DNA from 2 places in the Clostridium sp. AN503 genome. Region 2 is predicted to be linked to the other one. Evidence: a T-box and tRNA genes for the amino acid it is inferred to sense, from the RefSeq annotation. Region 2 holds a T-box; the other holds one or more tRNA genes.
The links. The T-box of region 2 lies ahead of pheS (phenylalanine--tRNA ligase subunit alpha). A T-box ahead of a tRNA ligase gene usually reads a tRNA of that ligase, here a tRNA-Phe.
Positions count from the first base shown of each region.

Region 1: it has a tRNA-Phe gene. The T-box ahead of pheS (phenylalanine--tRNA ligase subunit alpha) is inferred to sense a tRNA for this amino acid. The anticodon was not compared.

Region 1 is NZ_JBFDTP010000002.1:1,645,318-1,653,997, reverse strand. It holds gene AB1I67_RS14960 (hypothetical protein) at 1-769, shown strand, start outside; gene AB1I67_RS14955 (hypothetical protein) at 1,090-1,428, opposite strand; gene AB1I67_RS14950 (hypothetical protein) at 1,430-1,630, opposite strand; gene AB1I67_RS14945 (hypothetical protein) at 1,875-2,060, shown strand; tRNA gene AB1I67_RS14940 (tRNA-Phe) at 2,102-2,184, shown strand; gene AB1I67_RS14935 (hypothetical protein) at 2,453-2,695, shown strand; gene AB1I67_RS14930 (hypothetical protein) at 2,953-3,225, shown strand; gene AB1I67_RS14925 (hypothetical protein) at 3,673-4,680, shown strand; gene AB1I67_RS14920 (hypothetical protein) at 4,677-4,871, shown strand; gene AB1I67_RS14915 (diguanylate cyclase) at 5,238-7,121, opposite strand; gene AB1I67_RS14910 (YitT family protein) at 7,381-8,253, opposite strand; gene AB1I67_RS14905 (copper homeostasis protein CutC) at 8,292-8,680, opposite strand, start outside.
Region 2 is NZ_JBFDTP010000002.1:1,258,510-1,267,189, reverse strand. It holds gene pheT (phenylalanine--tRNA ligase subunit beta) at 1-911, opposite strand, end outside; gene pheS (phenylalanine--tRNA ligase subunit alpha) at 960-1,979, opposite strand; T-box leader at 2,088-2,335, opposite strand; gene AB1I67_RS13125 (PTS ascorbate transporter subunit IIC) at 2,882-4,207, opposite strand; gene AB1I67_RS13120 (PTS sugar transporter subunit IIB) at 4,232-4,513, opposite strand; gene AB1I67_RS13115 (SIS domain-containing protein) at 4,526-5,260, opposite strand; gene AB1I67_RS13110 (PTS sugar transporter subunit IIA) at 5,257-5,715, opposite strand; gene AB1I67_RS13105 (GntR family transcriptional regulator) at 5,807-6,526, opposite strand; gene AB1I67_RS13100 (TRAP transporter substrate-binding protein) at 6,607-7,629, opposite strand; gene AB1I67_RS13095 (TRAP transporter large permease) at 7,741-8,463, opposite strand; gene AB1I67_RS13090 (TRAP transporter large permease subunit) at 8,460-8,680, opposite strand, start outside.

The DNA.
Region 1 (8,680 bases), 390 kb from region 2:
GTATATTGCCGCCCGGTTTAACTCTTATGCCCGCGCCCTTAGAAAGCCCGAGAAGTTACCCAAGATGATTGATTTTGCCCGGTGGGTGTTGATTGACTTTTTTGAGTTAAAGGCACGTAAGTTCTGGGGTGTCTATCAGTACGTTGCTATGCCCGGAGAGGGAAAGACCCTCTCTATGGTCGCTCATATTGAACGGGAGATTAAGCATTGGGGGCGTGAGGCTATCTATATTGCTACGAACTTTTACTACGCCCGTGAGGATACCCAGATACGTGATTGGCCCGACATTATAGAAGCGGCCCGGTACGCAAAGAAGAAAAAACTCCTCTGCATCATAGCCATTGACGAGATCCACATCGGGATTGGCTCGGATGCCCGCACTTTCCCACAACCTCTGCGTGCTCTGCTCTCCTTCAACCGGAAATACAACATGGAATTCCTCTGCTCTGCGCAAGTCTATGAGGATATCCCTACGGCTGTCAGGAGGGTGGGCAACTATGTGGTCATTTGTGAAAATACTCTTGGCCTCGACCGTCACTTCACAAACAGGTTCTACACCAAGGCGAAATATGATTCCAAGTTCAGCGGTAAGCGTAAGGATTGCGACATGATATACACCTACGTTGCGGACGATAACCTGTACTCCCTCTACGATACAAGCCGTCAGGTGGAACGCATGAGCGAGGACGCAACCAAGGAGAAGAACAAGCGTATGCAGGCGTTTGAGCTTCTGTTTGGCGAGGGGGGCGCGGAGCAAGGAGCGGAGTGACGCCCGACGCGCACACATCGCCAAACAGGGGCGAATAAGCCAGAGACAGCGAGTGACTGTCTCTGGTGGTGATAAATGGATTCTGGAGGTATATTTTATGGAACTAGCTGTTTCAAACTTTTTTGCGTCTATATTGGCGTGGTTATTTCTTGTTTTGGGACCTATGTTTTTTGTCTATATTCATTGGATTGGTGATTGTTTTATCGGTCGTCCATGGTCTCTCCGCCACTATGTATTTAATTATTTTCTCATTGCCTTAACAATGAATTGTGTATTCCTTGTTCAATTTCCGGAACTGCGATATTTGGTATTTCATTTGTTTACACATGCAATGGACTTCCTACAATTTTGTAAACAAGATGGGTTAAGTGCTCTAAAATTATCCTGTAAAGTCCTGTGGAACCTATTAAAATTACAATCAAGAATAATAGAGTTCTTACTCCCCAGTGTACCGCACTTCTATAATGGTATCCGTCATATTTGGATGTAATATCTCCTGTTATTTCGTATGCAATTGTATATAAGATTTTGTCAATTGCATAACAAATTCCAGAACCAACAAATACACTGATAAGTTGCTCCCATGGGTCTTTGAAGTTTATTTCTATAGAAAACCAAGCGTTTAGTAGGAAGTATATTAGCCAAAAGATAAAATCCATGCTACTCCTCCGGCTTTTCTGACATGTAACCCATATCCCGGTTTATGAGGTCTTTGATGTAACCGCTCATCTTTGTATACCCCTGTTGTTTCATGTGCTCTACTATCGCGGAGTATTCTTCTTCTCGGATGTAGACTTTAACAGTTTTGTATGCTTCTTTGATGTATTCTCTTACGTACTCGTTCCTATCTGTTTTGTTCATATGCGCCTCCGCGTTTAGGCCTAAACAATTTGCACAACACTTAGGCCTAAACTTTGTGTAATATGCCAATGGTGTTTAGGCCTAAACTTTGATATAATAGATTCGTAAGGTAAGATATGATTTACCTTACAGATACAAGGATACCCATAGCAACAAGAACGGAATCCCGTAGTAGTGAGAATGGGTCTAGTATCTCAAGATAAGTATAACATGCACTATTAAGGTTTGGAAAGGGGAATTTGAAATGGAAAACAAGAAAATGACAAATGAGGAAATCTTACATGTTATTCGTTCGGCAACTAAAAAAGCGTGGGTGCGGAGTACTTGTGATATTATGACTTTTGGTTCTTCTTCTGAAATTGCGAGACGTTCTGTTTCTAATTGGAAAGCGCTTGATGATGTTTGTTGCGAACTTGGAATTGAGTATTAATAATAATGGTTGAGGGGGTTTAACCGCCCTCTCCCCTTTAACGGAATGTAGTTTAGTGGTAAAACAGCGGTGCACACCATAAAACAGGGTATGCAAGTCGCGGGTTCGATTCCTGCCATTCCGATTCGCTCAAAGAGCGTAATACAGGTTCTTGTCGAGTAAAAGCCTCCGCATGACACAAACGGCGACGAAATTTAGGCTCCTGTACTATAATGTAGCGGTTGTTGTGGGTGCATCGGAAACCCTCGGTGTAAGCGATAGTTATTAGGCGTTGTTCATGCCGTTGTGAAACGTTCGTGAGGGATTCCGTGATAATCATATCCGTTGATGGAAACGCCGGATATGCCACCTTGACAACTGAATAAGCCCTATAAGAAAGAGAGGAAGAAAGAATGAAAGCAAAGTTAGTAGGTATTCAGAAGTTGGACTATGTAAAAAGGGATGGGAAACAGGTTAAAGGAACAAGCTTACACACCATTCATGATGGACGTGAGGGCATGGTTGGCCAGCAGGTAGAAACTTTCTGGATCTCTGATTCTTACCCGGTGGCATCCGTTGCGAGCTTAAAGCCCGGCATGAACATTGACGTTCAGTACAATAAATTTGGCGGTGTTGATGATGTTATCATCCTGTAACCTCGTACTGCTCTCTACAGTGTTCGCGACTGGTTCCGATGCCCTTCCTGATGAGATTGATTTAATCAATGACTTGGGCGGGGAGCTGGCTGATATCGATTTAGCCGCACTGTATGCACAACTTACGGTTACAAATGAACGGCTCCGTGATATCATGATTGCAATTTATCTGTTCCTTGGAGTGATTGTATTCATCTTCACCTTGCATTTCATTTCTAACATATTCAAAAACATATCATAAAAAGGAGGATTTTGTTATGCGTAAACTTATCGAAAAGGCTAAGGCTCTTGCTGTTCCTGCATCCACCGCCGTTATGCTTGCCGTTCCGACCATGAGTGCTTGGGCTGCGGAAGCTGGTGCTGATGTTGTGGACTTCAACACGATCGCGGGTGAAGGGATTGCCAAGACTGTAACGATCTTCGGTATCATCCTTGCCGCTTTTGCTGGTGGCGCGGTTGGTATTGCGGCATCTAACGTTGGTGTCCAGTACATCATCAAAAAGATTAACGGTCTTCGTCAGGTCGGCTGACGATTCCGGTATTTCTTTCCTCGGAGGGCGGTTATATACTGCCCTCTTTTTGGTATGTTTGATTTGCGAACAGGTTTTCACAAACCTAGCACCGGGTGCCCTCCGGGCGGTGCTGTCTACCCTGTCCTTAGTGGCTGGTACTCTCCTGCCCTCTGGTCTGTGATCGTGCGCCCCGTACCCCATAAGGCGTAGCCTTGATTACCCCATAGTGCCAGACACGGTCGCTGTATTTGTTCGTCATGGTAGGCGTAAGCCGTATCAATCCTTATGTTGTGTCGGCTCTCGCCTGTGCGCCATAGGCGCGGTCTTTCGGAAGTTTGGGGCTAGTATTACCCCAAACTTCTGTTACAAACCCAACAAACTTAGGTTTTAAAAGGGTTTAAACCTTGTAACACGAAAATGTTACATCTGTTACAAGTTACAAGTTGTAAGAAAGGGGAGAAACTTATGGAAAAAGATACTGCTTCTAGAAAGTGGCAGATAACGATAAACAACCCGGTAGAAAAGGGATTCACACACGACCGGATAAAGGAGCTTCTCACAGAGTTTCGCCAAGCGGTCTATTGGTGCATGTCTGATGAAATTGGTGAGGAGGGAACGCCCCACACTCATATTTATCTTCATAGTGCTTGTGTGGTTCGCTTCTCTTCTGTCCGTAAGAGGTTCGATGGTGCGCATCTTGAAATGGCAAAAGGAACTGCACAGCAAAACAAGGATTACGTTATGAAGACGGGTCGCTGGCTCGATACCCGGAAACATGAAACTTGTATTGATGGCACTTTTGAGGAGTTCGGTGATGTTCCGGTTGAACGACAGGGAAAGCGGAATGACTTGGATGACTTATACAGCATGATAAAGGATGGTATGTCAGATTTTGAGATTCTTGAGCAGGACGCTTCTTATATCCTTCACATGGATAAGATTGACCGTGCCAGACAGACCGTCAGGCAGGAGACCTATAAGAACACATGGCGAAATGTTGACGTTACATACATCTATGGTGATACTGGTTCTGGAAAAACTCGCGGTGTTATGGAACGATACGGATATGAGAACGTCTTTCGCGTAACTGATTACTTGCATCCTTTTGACAATTACAAAGGTCAGGATGTGGTAGTGTTCGAGGAGTTCCGCTCAAGTCTGCGTATTGGCGATATGCTTAATTACTTGGACGGATACCCCCTCGAACTGCCTTGTAGGTACGCAAACAAATATGCTTGCTTTACCAAGGTCTATATTATCTCAAATTTGCCCTTAAGTCAACAATACAGTCAATTGCAGATAGAGAATTATGAATCCTACCGGGCATTTCTGCGTCGCATTTCTGGCGTCCAGCATTATACTGGCGGTTGTATCGAATATAGCAAGATTGAAATGCTCTCCAATGGCTTCCGCTTGCTCCTCGATGATGAGAAAACGCCTTTTGATGATGCAAATGGACTGGGGGTGGCATGATGTATGTAGGACAGCTTTTGAAAGGTTTAAATTTAACAGGTGGTCAGGTTTCTATCCGTAAACAAGACAGAATCTATGGACTTACATATTTGGGTGGTGGCTCCCCTGAAAGGTGTATTAAACGTTTTGAATGGCGTGCTGTACTTGGTTCCTGTATTGTAGATAATGTACTTATCTTATATGTTGACTAACTATTTCGTTAAATTCTAGTTTTCCAAATAGTAACGGCTACGCTCCCACACTCGCTTGCCGCGACTATTCGGAACAACTTGAGTTTAACGAAAAGTTGAATCAATATTTACTCACAATCATGGCTACCAGGTTTTCCCTGCCTGGTAGCCATAATATTTCATTTAAATAAAATCTCAATCATATTCTATAATCCTATTACACTATCCGCGTTTCCCTATACTATAATACAGCAGCCAGCATCCCAATATAACATAACCTTTCTTCTACAACGCGAACACAATTGTCTTACCTCCATTTATACTGAAACATTACACTATAATATATCGTGCAGCTCTCCAAGGCTCAGATCTGAATCTATCCATCTCCTATTCAATCTCCATATTCAGCCTGCCTGCATTAGAAAAGATCCACAGGGTCTCACGCCGTTCGGGAGTATAGTCCTTGAACTTTAAGATACGCAGGTGCAGACGGTCGCCATTGACCTTTTCATAGTCAAATTCTGCATTGCCGTCTTTCATGATCCCCTCGAGCTTCAGATAGTCGCAAAGCTGGTGGAACAAAGGAAGATATTCAGGCAGAACATTCCGTTCCGCATAAAGAAGGAGTGCTTTGCTGAACCTCCGGCCCATCTCCTGGAGACAGCTTTCAAAATAATCCGGGATATAGAGGCTGCGAACGGTATCCACACTGAGATTTACAAAATAAACACCGCTGAATACAGGCTCCAGGACAGCGAGAAACGTATCTGCATCCTGTTTTTCCAACAGCGTCTGCTTCAGGCTCTCGTCCAGGATCCTCATCCTGCGCTCATTTCCATTATTTTGGTAGAACCACTTTTTATCCTCCTGCATGGCCGCTTCTGCTTCCTGGAGCATCGCGTTCACCTCATCGGCCTCCTCACAACAAGCTATTCCGATAGAAATATCATAATTCTGGTCATGAAGGGATTGGCGTACCCGCTCCATCTCTGCCTGCAGCTTTTGCATATTCCTTCCACGGCACAAAACGACAAATTCATCACCGCCAATGCGGTAGACGTCTTCCAGCGGAAATCTTTGCCGCAGTTCGCCGGCTACAGCTTTGAGCATATCATCCCCCGCGCTGTGTCCCAGATGGTTGTTGAGTTCATGCAGTCCGTTAACATCTACATAGACACAGGAAACAGGTCCTTGTTCTTTCAGAAGCGTATCAAAAACAGCATGGTAACTGTTTCGGTTCAGCAATCCGGTCAAAGAATCATAATTGGCGATCCGCCTTAGTCCCTCATTGATATCCGCATTTTTCTTCATGCTGGATATGATCCAGTAAATAATAAGGATCGTGAGCAGGACGACGAAAAAAAGACAGATTCCCAGTACCTGCCCATCTGAAACAGAAGACAATAACGCGGTATAAGTCATAGCCACGATCTCTGACCTGCGCATCCCAGCGAGAAGCACCCAGTTTACGGACGGGATCGGCCTGTAAAACACATAAACCAATCCATCCTCCCAGGAATAGGTCCCCACGCCGCTCTCACCATTCAGCCCCTTTCGCTCCAGCTCCAGAATAAGACCGGTTTCTTCATCACCATTTTCTTCAAGCAGCTTCTGCGCATTATACTGTGACGTGACCCACTCCATATGGTTGGGATCACTGACTGCAATATCGGTTCCATCTTCATTAATGATATAAGATTCTCCTGAATTGATAAACCGGATATTCTGGATCACCTCACAAAAACGGTAACCGTTTTTCTCAACAGATAGTACACCGACAATCTCGTTCTCCTGGCGGACCGGAGCTGAGTAACAGACTACAAATTCATTCTCTGCATTATAATAGGGTCCGTAGACCGCAGTCTCTCCTGAAAAAGCAGTCTGGATATCTGCACGGCTCTGGATATGATCCCGCACGCTTCCATCGGACGCAACCGCCTTTTCCTGTGTCACATAAACCATCCGCAGATATCCACCTTCTATATATGGTTTCGGAAATCCGGCTTCATCCCCCTTAAGTACTGGAAGTTGGAATGCATTTGCTAAAAATACAGCCTCACTTTTGCCTGTATTTAATTCAGTCTCAATCATATCGACGCCCTGGTCCGTCATTGCCTCCACCATGGTGATCGTATATTCTGTAAACAGATTTTGAACATTCCGCAGTAATACAAAATAAGCAGCCGTTATCACAATCAGGATAGTCAGAAAAAATACGATTCCAATGCGGATTCCCAGTGACACAGCATGTTTTTTATTTTCAGTTCCCATAGATCCTTTTACCTTAAGCTTTCTTCATGAATCAGTATCTTTTCAACAAAACACTCCAACCGACTCATTTCTGCATATGTTATAGTATAGCAAAATGGGGAGAAAAGAGAAATAAGAAACCTGGAAAAACAATGAAACTGGGCGAAATAATATGTTGCATTTTTGCGTCAAAAATGTCTGTAATAAAAAAGTATCAGAAATTCCATGAAACGGTTCCACAGAACTTCCAATACCCTTTATCTTCACAATATGAAACAGATCACTCGATGGGCGCCTGATAGAAGCCTCCATAGAAGTTCTCCGTCTTCAGCATGTTTACGATCACATGCTCATCGACTTCCCGCATCAGATGGACAATATCATTCACCTCATAGGAAGAGACCACCGTATGGAGCAGATACATCTTCTTATGGCTGTAGCCGCCCACTGCGTCCACGCAGGAGATCCCATGGCGGTACTGCTTCACATAAGCTTTGATGACCTGCTCCGCCTGTGTGGTCGTGATCTGCAGCGTCACACGCTCATAACGGTGATGAAACGCGGATATTGCTTTCGTAGATACAAACTGAAACAGGATCGAGTATCCTGCATGGAGCCAGCCAAACATATAGCCGAAAATGCACAGGATCACCACATTTCCCGCAAACACGTATTCCCAGATGGAACGCCCGGTCTTGTTGGACACATAGAGAGCGATAAAATCCGTGCCGCCTGTGGACGCATTGCCTCTCAGCGCGATCGCAATGGCAATCCCATACAGGAAACCGCCGAAGATCACATCCAGAAGCACGTCATTAAATAACGGCTCAAAATGAAGCACCTTCAAAAAGAAGCTGGCCAGGACAACCTGCATCATGGAATAGAATGTGAAACGCATGCTGATACTCCTGCTGCACAGGATCGCAACCGGGATATTCAGCACCAGCATTCCCAGTGAAGTTGAAAAACTGTGGCCATACAGGGAGGCGATCCGGTCGATCAGGATCGCCACGCCCGTAAATCCGCTGGAAAGCAGATCCGCCGGGCGAATGAACGCCTGAATGACGTAGGTCTGTAAAAGCGCGGAAGCCACCACGGCCACGATTGTGATCATGCGCCTCACCATAGCATTTTTTCTGTATTTTTCAAACATATTGTTCCCCCTGACGACTGGATCACGAAATATCCAGATTACTCTCCAAGTACGTTTAAAATCTCACGCACCTTTTCTGATGAAACCACATCATAGCAGGCTTCATTCGGAGAAGCCGCGTAGCTGTAGCTTACGTCTCCCACGATCGTGGTCTCATCACGCTTCCACGCTTTGCAGGAGCTGTGTACCTGGGAGATCCCGGTCTCAGCCATAAGCCCCGCCGCGTTGGACGCATTGATCCCGCTTCCCGCAAGGATCTCGATCTGGCTTCCGTACCGTCTCTGCAGCTCGCCGATCAGATGACGGCCCTCGATCGCCGTCGGTTTCAGGCCGCTGGTCAGAACCCGGTCCACACCCATGCCGATCAGAGCCTCCATCGTGGAAAATGCATCCCTGCTGCAGTCAAACGCCCGGTGGAACACAGCTT
Region 2 (8,680 bases):
TCATCTCCGTCTTTCGCACATTTCACCACGATCTTATGTCCTGCGATCTGGTCATAGTCGAATGCGTGCATCGGCTGACCGTACTCCTCCATCACATAGTTGGTGATGTCTACAATGTTGTTGATGGGACGGATACCGCTGGCTGCCAGCCTTTTCTGCATCCACTCCGGCGACGGGGCCAGTTTGATATTTTTTACCATCCTCGCACAGTAGCGCGGACACAGCTTTGTATCCTGCACTTCCACCTGAAGATAGTCGTCAATGCTCTCATCATTTCCGGTGGCTGTGATGACCGGTGCATGGAATTCCTTGCGGAAGGTAGCCGCCGCTTCCCTTGCCAGACCTACTACGCTGTAGCAGTCTACACGGTTTGAAGTGATCTCATACTCAAAAACCACATCATGCAGCCCCAATACCCCGATGGCATCCGCTCCCACTTCGGAGTCTTCCGGCAGAATGTAGATCCCGCTTTCCGGGGCGTCCGGGTACATGTCTCTGGAGGAACCAAGCTCCTCGATGGAACACATCATACCGTAAGAATCAACGCCGCGCAGCTTGCCGGACTTGATGCGGATCCCATCCTCCGGCAGTGGTCCGCCGTCATGGCCTCCAGCCACCTTTCCGCCGTCTAAAACCACCGGCACCTTATCCCCTTCTTTTACATTTGGCGCCCCGGTAACGATCTGGATGGATTCTTTGCCAATATCCACCTGGCAGATGATCAGCTTATCTGCATCAGGGTGACGCTCTATTTTTGTGATCTGTCCTACTACGATTTTTTCCAGGTTCTTGTCCAGACAGACATAGCCCTCCACCTTGCTGCCTGACAAAGTCATCGCATCGGTGTATTCCTGAGCTGTTACGTCCAGATCCGGAACATATGCTTTAATCCATGATAACGCTGTATTCATGTTACGTTTCTCCTTTTATTTTCTATCTTTGTCTGCGTTGACTGCGGTTTAGAACTGTTTTAAGAACCGGATGTCGTTTTCGTACAGCAGTCTCATATCATCAATCTCATATTTTAAGAGTGCGATCCTCTCCAGGCCTACACCAAACGCAAATCCAGTGTACTCCTCCGGATCGATGCCGCACATCTCCAGCACGTGGGGGTGCACCATGCCGCAGCCCAGGATCTCGATCCAGCCGGAACCCTTACAGAACCGGCAGCCATTGCCGCCGCACTTGAAGCAGCTCACATCCACCTCTGCACTCGGCTCCGTGAACGGGAAATGGTGGGGCCGGAACTTGACCTTTGTCTCCTCGCCGAACAGCTCCCTGGCAAACTCTGCCAGTGTTCCTTTCAGATCCGCAAATGTAATATGCTTATCAATCACAAGACCCTCGATCTGATGGAAGGATGGGGAATGGGTAGCGTCCACCTCATCGGAGCGGAATACACGCCCCGGAGCGATCATGCGGATCGGCAGTTTGCCCTTTTCCATAGTCCGGGCCTGCACTGGTGAAGTCTGGGAGCGCAGGCAGATCTCCGGGTTGATGAAGAACGTATCCTGTTCATCCCTTGCCGGATGGTCCTCCGGAATATTCAGCTTGGTGAAGTTGTAGTCCTGATACTCCACCTCCGGTCCCTCCACTACCTCGTAGCCCATGCCCACGAAAATGCGTTCCACTTCCTCCAGCGCCACCATATTCGGATGGCTGTGTCCGATATTCGCTTTCTTCGCAGGAAGGGTCACATCGATGACCTCGCGCTTCAACTGCTCCTCACGCGCCTTCTTTGCCAGTCCGGTCCTGGTCTCCTCCAGCCTGGCTTCAATCAGTTCCCTGACCTCATTGACCATCTGCCCAACCTTCGGCCGGTCCTCAGGCGCAACATCCTTCATGCTTTTCAGCACGCTGGTCAGCTCACCCTTTTTGCCCAGGTAAGCGACGCGGATATCGTTTAATTTTTCCAGGGCATCGGAAGCCTCAATCTGTCTGAGTGCTTCTGCTTTAATCTTTTCTAACTGCTCTTTCATGGTTTCCTTCCTTTCTCTGTTCCTTTGGTACGCTTTTTGATGCATCAGCATTGATGTATTTGCCATATTTACTATGAATTAAAAAACGCCCCTTTGCAATTCTCATTACAAAGGGACGACTATCTACAATCGCGGTACCACCCAGATTCCCGCCTGTGCTTCTCACATACGGCGGACACTTCATTATGCGTAACGTGCATGACCCGTCACAGCTTACCTGATCTAACCTCATTGTTCGGCTGTGCAGCTCCCGTGGGAATTTCATGCGTTTATCTGAACTGAAAGAGGCTTGCAGCCGGTGACCCCTTCTCTCTGGCAGAAAATAAAGCACTACTGAACACGATCCTTGCTTTTGTCATTGCTGATTTTGAAATCTATGTATTATTCTAGCCATGTGGTTCTGAAAAGTCAAGAAGATTTTTGCGTTTTGTATATTTCGTCCGGTTTTGCCGGAAAATTCCAGTTCCAGCGTTCGGATCAGCATGCTTCCGATGAACAACTGGTATTTAACCAGGTCTACTGGAATACCATGGATGATCTCGTCAAATGCTTATAATTATCCTCTCGGGCATCAACAATATAATAATCATGGACTTGGAACGCCTCAGAACAAAGCAGATACTCATAATCAAAAAAGATACATTTATATGACCTGGCACACTCTATAATCGTATCCCGTACACGCTGATGAAAAGAATAATCGTACGACATAGACCTCCTGTTGTAAAAGAACAGGATGACTTGCGCCATCCTGTTCCCTAATTTTTCACAGTTTATTCTGCACTGGAAATGGGTTTTAGGTCTCCATTCCGACCGTATTTATTTGTATTTATTTCGTTGATAATAACGTAATATAATTTGCTCATTCTGCCAAGTTCATTTTATGGTTCTTTAAGATAATTTTATTTCTTTCTCTTTGTCTCCCCCCAGCACAACAAACCAAATACCACAACAGTTATCGCAATTCCAATATACGGAATCTTCAGCAACGCCATCGTCACCATCACATCGATACAGTCATGACCAACTCCAGCAGCGCCATATGCTGCATAATCAAAGATCGTGAACAGCAGTGCGGAACCAAAGATCAAAAGGAACCCATAGATCAGTCCTGCAATCGCTGCTCCTCTTCGTCCGCCGTTTGCATTACCAAAGATTCCTGCCACACCTCCGGTAAAGAAAGCGCCTATGATCGAGACCAGAGGAACCACCTTAAATACCGCGGAGGAAACAACCATACCAATAATCATGCCAACTACAGCCGTCACAAAACCAATCATCAGACTGTTCGGTGCAAATGCAAAGATCGCAGGCACATCAAGTGCAGGAATCGCTCCTGGTACCAGCTTATCTGAGATCCCCTTAAATGCAGGAACCAACTCTCCAAGGAACATCCGGACGCCCTGAAGCAGTACCAGGATACCGGCGGTAAATCCCAACGCCTTTAACACTCCATATATAATATAATTCGTCTCTCCTGCGTAGGGCGCAACAGCAGCCGGTCCTGCCATAATGACCACGATCAAATAGAACAGCCCCATAACAATGGAAACGGACATGGATGTATCTTTAAAAAATTCCAGCGATTCCGGAAGCTTAATATCTTCCGCACTCTTGGATTTGTCCCCTAGAAGCCCACCAATATAAGCGGCTGAAACAGTACCTAATGTAGTAAGATGTGCAATTGCAATATTATCATTTCCAGTCAGTTTGCGGACCATTGGCTGTCCGATCGCCGGGAATATTACCATCAGCATTCCCTGGAGCACGGCCCCGAGCACCAGGATCATCGTCTCGCTGAATCCGGCGCTATACAGGCTTCCGGCTATGGCTACAGACAGGATCCACATCATATGACCCGTCAGGAATATGTACTTGAGCGGGCTGAAACGGGCAATCAGTACGTTTACCAGAAATCCCACCGCCATGATGATCGCACTGGTAGACGCAATCACCGGTACAGCCGACTGCATGGCTCCCACAACTGCTTCAGAGGATGTTGCAAATCCCTGAAGATGAAAAACAGCAGAAAACAGATCGACAAACGGAAGGATTTCCGTAACGATCAGACTGGAGCCTGCCCCCAGCACCAACATACCCAGTGCGGTCTTAACCGTTCCTGAAAATACCTGTCCCACACTCTTTCTCTGAAGCAGCAGGCCGATCAGTGCAACGATTCCCAGAATAATTGCAGGTGTCTTAATAATATTTAACAAAAAATCCAGCATTATAACTCCCCCTTTGGTTTAAAACTATAACATTTCTTTTGTCTTAAAGTACTCCTCAAGTCTGGCCTTTGTCTCATTGACATCCACGATATTGTTGACAAATACCACATTGTTACTGTCCGCGAAATTCTTTCGGAATCCTTCTGTGGTCACAATCAGATCGCAGTCGCGGCCTTTGACTGTCCCCATATCCCAATGTTCAATAGAACACTTCATTCCCAACTGCTGCATGGCGGTATCTACCGTCATTTTTAAGATTAGACTGGATCCCACTCCCAACCCGCATACCGTAATAATCTTCAACATTTTTTGCCTCCCCTACAAACAGTCAATCAGTTCCCGGTACTGGTCTATGTACTCAGCATTGATCTTGTCTCCCCTGTCAAGATTGGAACTGACATAAACCGGCGGAATCACCCCCGCTTCCACACAGAGCTCCACGGTTCTCGCCATGATACAGTCCATAACTGTCATTCCCAGTATCGTACTGGTTCCGGTAAATTTTGCCTCCATCTGGGGAAGGCTTAAGCACGCGTCTCCCTCTACGCATTTGATATCTATCACGATATCCGCCACATCTTTTAAATTTTTACCGGAAGAATGCCGTGAAGTCACGCTGCCAGAGAATTTCTCTGAGGTCAAAGCGATTACCTTCATTCCGATTTGCTTTGCTTCCAAGGCCATATCCACAACTCCCGCATTCCGTCCGGAGACGGAAACGATGATCATAGTATCATCCGGACTTACATTCTCAAGCCTTAAGTATTCCCCGGAAAATCCTTCTACACGCTCCTGCAAAGTGCTCAACTTCGCTTTGGGAAACAAGGCCAGATGAGGAATCAAAAGTGCATTGACCGGCACCAGTCCGCCTGCCCGGTAAAACACCTCCATCGCGAACATCTGAGAATGTCCACATCCAAATACATGAATCAGGCGACCTTTTTTAACCGATTCGGCACAGGCCAGCGACGACTCCTCAATGTGGCTTTGTTCCTCATGGAACTGCTGCTGCAATTGTTCCATAACTGTGTTGTAAAACTCTACATGCTTCATTCCATACACCCCTCCTGATATTGATTTATTTTCTCCATAATTGCTTCTTTGGTTCCATGCTGAGTGATCAGTCTAACAAAATCCTCATCCTGCAAAAGCTTTGCAACCTTCACAAGCATGTTCACATGGCTGTCGGCATCTACCGCTCCGAATCCGAATGCGCAGGAAATCTCCTGGCCTTCAAATTCCTCAAATCTGACACTGTCTTTTAACGTGATCAGCGAAAGACAGGCCTTGTGCACAGCTTCCGAAGGTCTCCCGTGAAAGAATGCGACCTTTGGAATCAAAATCATGTAAGGCCCCAGTTCTTCTACCGTCTGAATCATAGAATCGATAAACGATGGTTCTATCTTTCCTTCTGCAACCAGCAAATCTCCGCAGGCTTTCACACAGTCTCTCCAACTTTGACACTCCACTTCTGTCCTGACAACACGATCATTCAGTATTTCCTCCACCTATGCCCCTTCCCCCTTTCTTTATCTGGTTATATCATCATAACCAGTTATCTGTAAAAATACAGGATATTATTGCTAATATCCCATATTTTTAAGATTCCAGTTTCACGGTAAATTCAAATGCATCCCCTTTAGAGACGATGGATGAATAGCAAATGATTCTGTCATTGCTGTAGGAAGTACGCTTAACTAAAAGACCGTACTGCTTGGGCTGACACTTTAGTAACTTGCACTCATAACTGTTCAGCTCACAAGCCTTGAAGGTCTCGATCGCTTTATTGATCACAACCCCGTACTGCTCCTCCAGCGTCTTATAAAGATGCTTGTGGTCTAAGTCGATCTCCCACACATAGCCGCAGGTCTCCTTTGGAAAATAGCTCTTCTCCAGCATAATCGGAACATGTTCTGCACAACGGAGACGTTCTATATAGATCACCTCATCATTCTCTTCAATCCCCAGTTCACGGGCAACCTTAGAGCTCGCTCCCATCAGTTCCCGGCAGACCAGCTTCGTAGAGGATATCTTCCCCTGTTTCTCCATCTCCCTGGAAAAACTGTAGACATTGCCCAGGTTCTGGATAATGCTTTTCCCCTGTACAAATGTCCCTTTCCCCTGCACCTTCTCCAGCTTCCCCTGGCGGACCAGACCGTCAATCGCATTGCGGACTGTAATTCTGGACATGTCATACTGTTTACAAAGCTCTCTTTCGGAAGGAATCATCATCCCCTTCTTCCAGACACCCGAATCAATCTTCTCTTCAATAATATCGGCCAGTTTACAATATAACGGCAGACGGTCATAATGTGTCATAATCTCTCGCTCCTCTATGTCTCTATCTTAACTGGTTATAACCAGTTTGTCAAGGATTTTTCACAACATTTTACCACATTTTACCGCCCCGCCGCCACAATCTGGTCGATCAGATCCACATAGTCTCCACAGAACTCATTATAGATCGGAGTCACCGCCTCCTGGAAACGCAGCTTCTCCTCCGGGCTTAATTCCACCACCTCGCAGCCGGCCTCAAGCACCTTTTTCCGTGAAGCCTCCGACCTCTGGTTCCATAGCATCCTCTCATACTCGGCAGATTCTCTGGCACATTCCCGGATGATCGTCTGGTATTCCGGCGTCAGTTTCTCCCAGGTTGCCTTAGCTATGATCTGCACCTCCGGGACACGGGTATGCTCGTCCACAGTCATGTATCTTGCCACCTCATAATGATGCTCGGACTCATAGGAGGGCCAGTTGTTCTCCGCCCCGTCTATCTGCCCGGTCTGCAGTGCTGAATACACATCTGCATAGGTCATGGGCACCGAAGATGCCCCCAGCAGCTCCACCATCCTGCCCATCATCTTGGACTCCTGGACACGGATCTTCATGCCTTTTAAGTCCTCCAGCTTCTGAATGGGCCTGACAGAATTATAGAAGTTCCTTGCACCCGCATCATACCAGGACAGCCCGATCAGACCGATCTCCTCAAAGGACTCAAGGAACTCATTTCCGATCTCTCCGTCCAGCACCTTCCACATATGTTCCGGTCCCGTATAGAGATAAGGCATCTGCAGTACATTTATCTTCGGCAAAAACTCTCCCATGGAAGAGATCGATGCCCGCGTAAAATCAATCCCGCCAAACTGCATCTGTTCCACCACGGACTGTTCATCCCCCAGGACTGCGCCCGCATTCACCTGCACGATGATCTTCCCTTCCGTTCGCTCCTTCACCAGCTCTGCAAAACGGTAGGCCCCCTTGGTGGTCGGATAATCCTCCGCCTGGTTCTCCGCATAAGTCAGTACATATTCCGGCGTACCGGTATCCTCTGCCGCTTCCCTTCTGCCTCCGCATGATGTCAATAACGTAAGTGACGTCAGTGCCGCCGTGCACAGAAACAGAAGCCCTATCCTCTTTTTCACAGGAATTGCTCCTCCTTTATTGCACAATCAGGCATTAACCGGAAAGTTAATGCCTGACGGTAATTCTATGATACTTAACGGATGGTCACCAGACCATACTTATCCGGGTCCTTAGCTGAGCAGCGCCGGCAGCCCCAGGCTGATCACAGGGATAAATGTGATCAGCAGCAGCGTAACGATCATGCACAGGTAAAATGGCAGGGTTGCTTTTACAACCTTCTCCATAGGTACCTTTGCAACTGCGGAGCCGATAAACAGTACTGCTCCAACCGGAGGAGTCAGAAGGCCGATACCGCAGTTTAACACTACCATGATACCAAACTGGATCGGATCGATCCCGATGGAGGTTGCGATCGGAAGCAGGATCGGCGTTGCGATCAGGATGATCGGAGCCATATCCATGATGCAGCCCAGAACCAGAAGGATCAGGTTCAGAAGCAGTGCCAGGATGATCGGATTGTTGGTCAGTCCAGTGATCGCATTGGCTGCCAGATCCGGCACATGCAGACGTGTCAGGCAGTATCCGAAGATGCTGGAGGTCGCGATCAGGATCAATACGATGGATAAGGTGTCCACGCAGTCGCTTAAGACTCTCCACACGCCCTTCCAGTCAAGTCCCCGGTAAATAAATACGCTTACAAGCAGGCTGTAGATAACTGCCACTGCCGCAGACTCCGTAGCCGTGAACATGCCGCCGACTACGCCGAATACTACGATCAGTACAGCAGCCAAAGCCCAGAAGGAAACGCTCAGCTGCTTGATCAGATTCTTGATGCTGAACTTTTCACCCTTCGGGTAATTCCGCTTTACGGAGATAATGTAGGAACCGATCATAAGGGTAGCTCAAGCAGCGCGCCCGGCACATATCCAGCCAGGAACAGGCTTCCTACAGAAATACCGCCTGCGGTTGTCGCATAGATAACCATGTTATGGCTCGGCGGAACCAGCAGACCCTCACAGGAGGAGGTGATGGTTACAGCCGTAGAAAAGTCTGCGTCATACCCCTGGTCCACCATCATCGGGATCAGGATGGAGCCGAGGGATGCGGTAT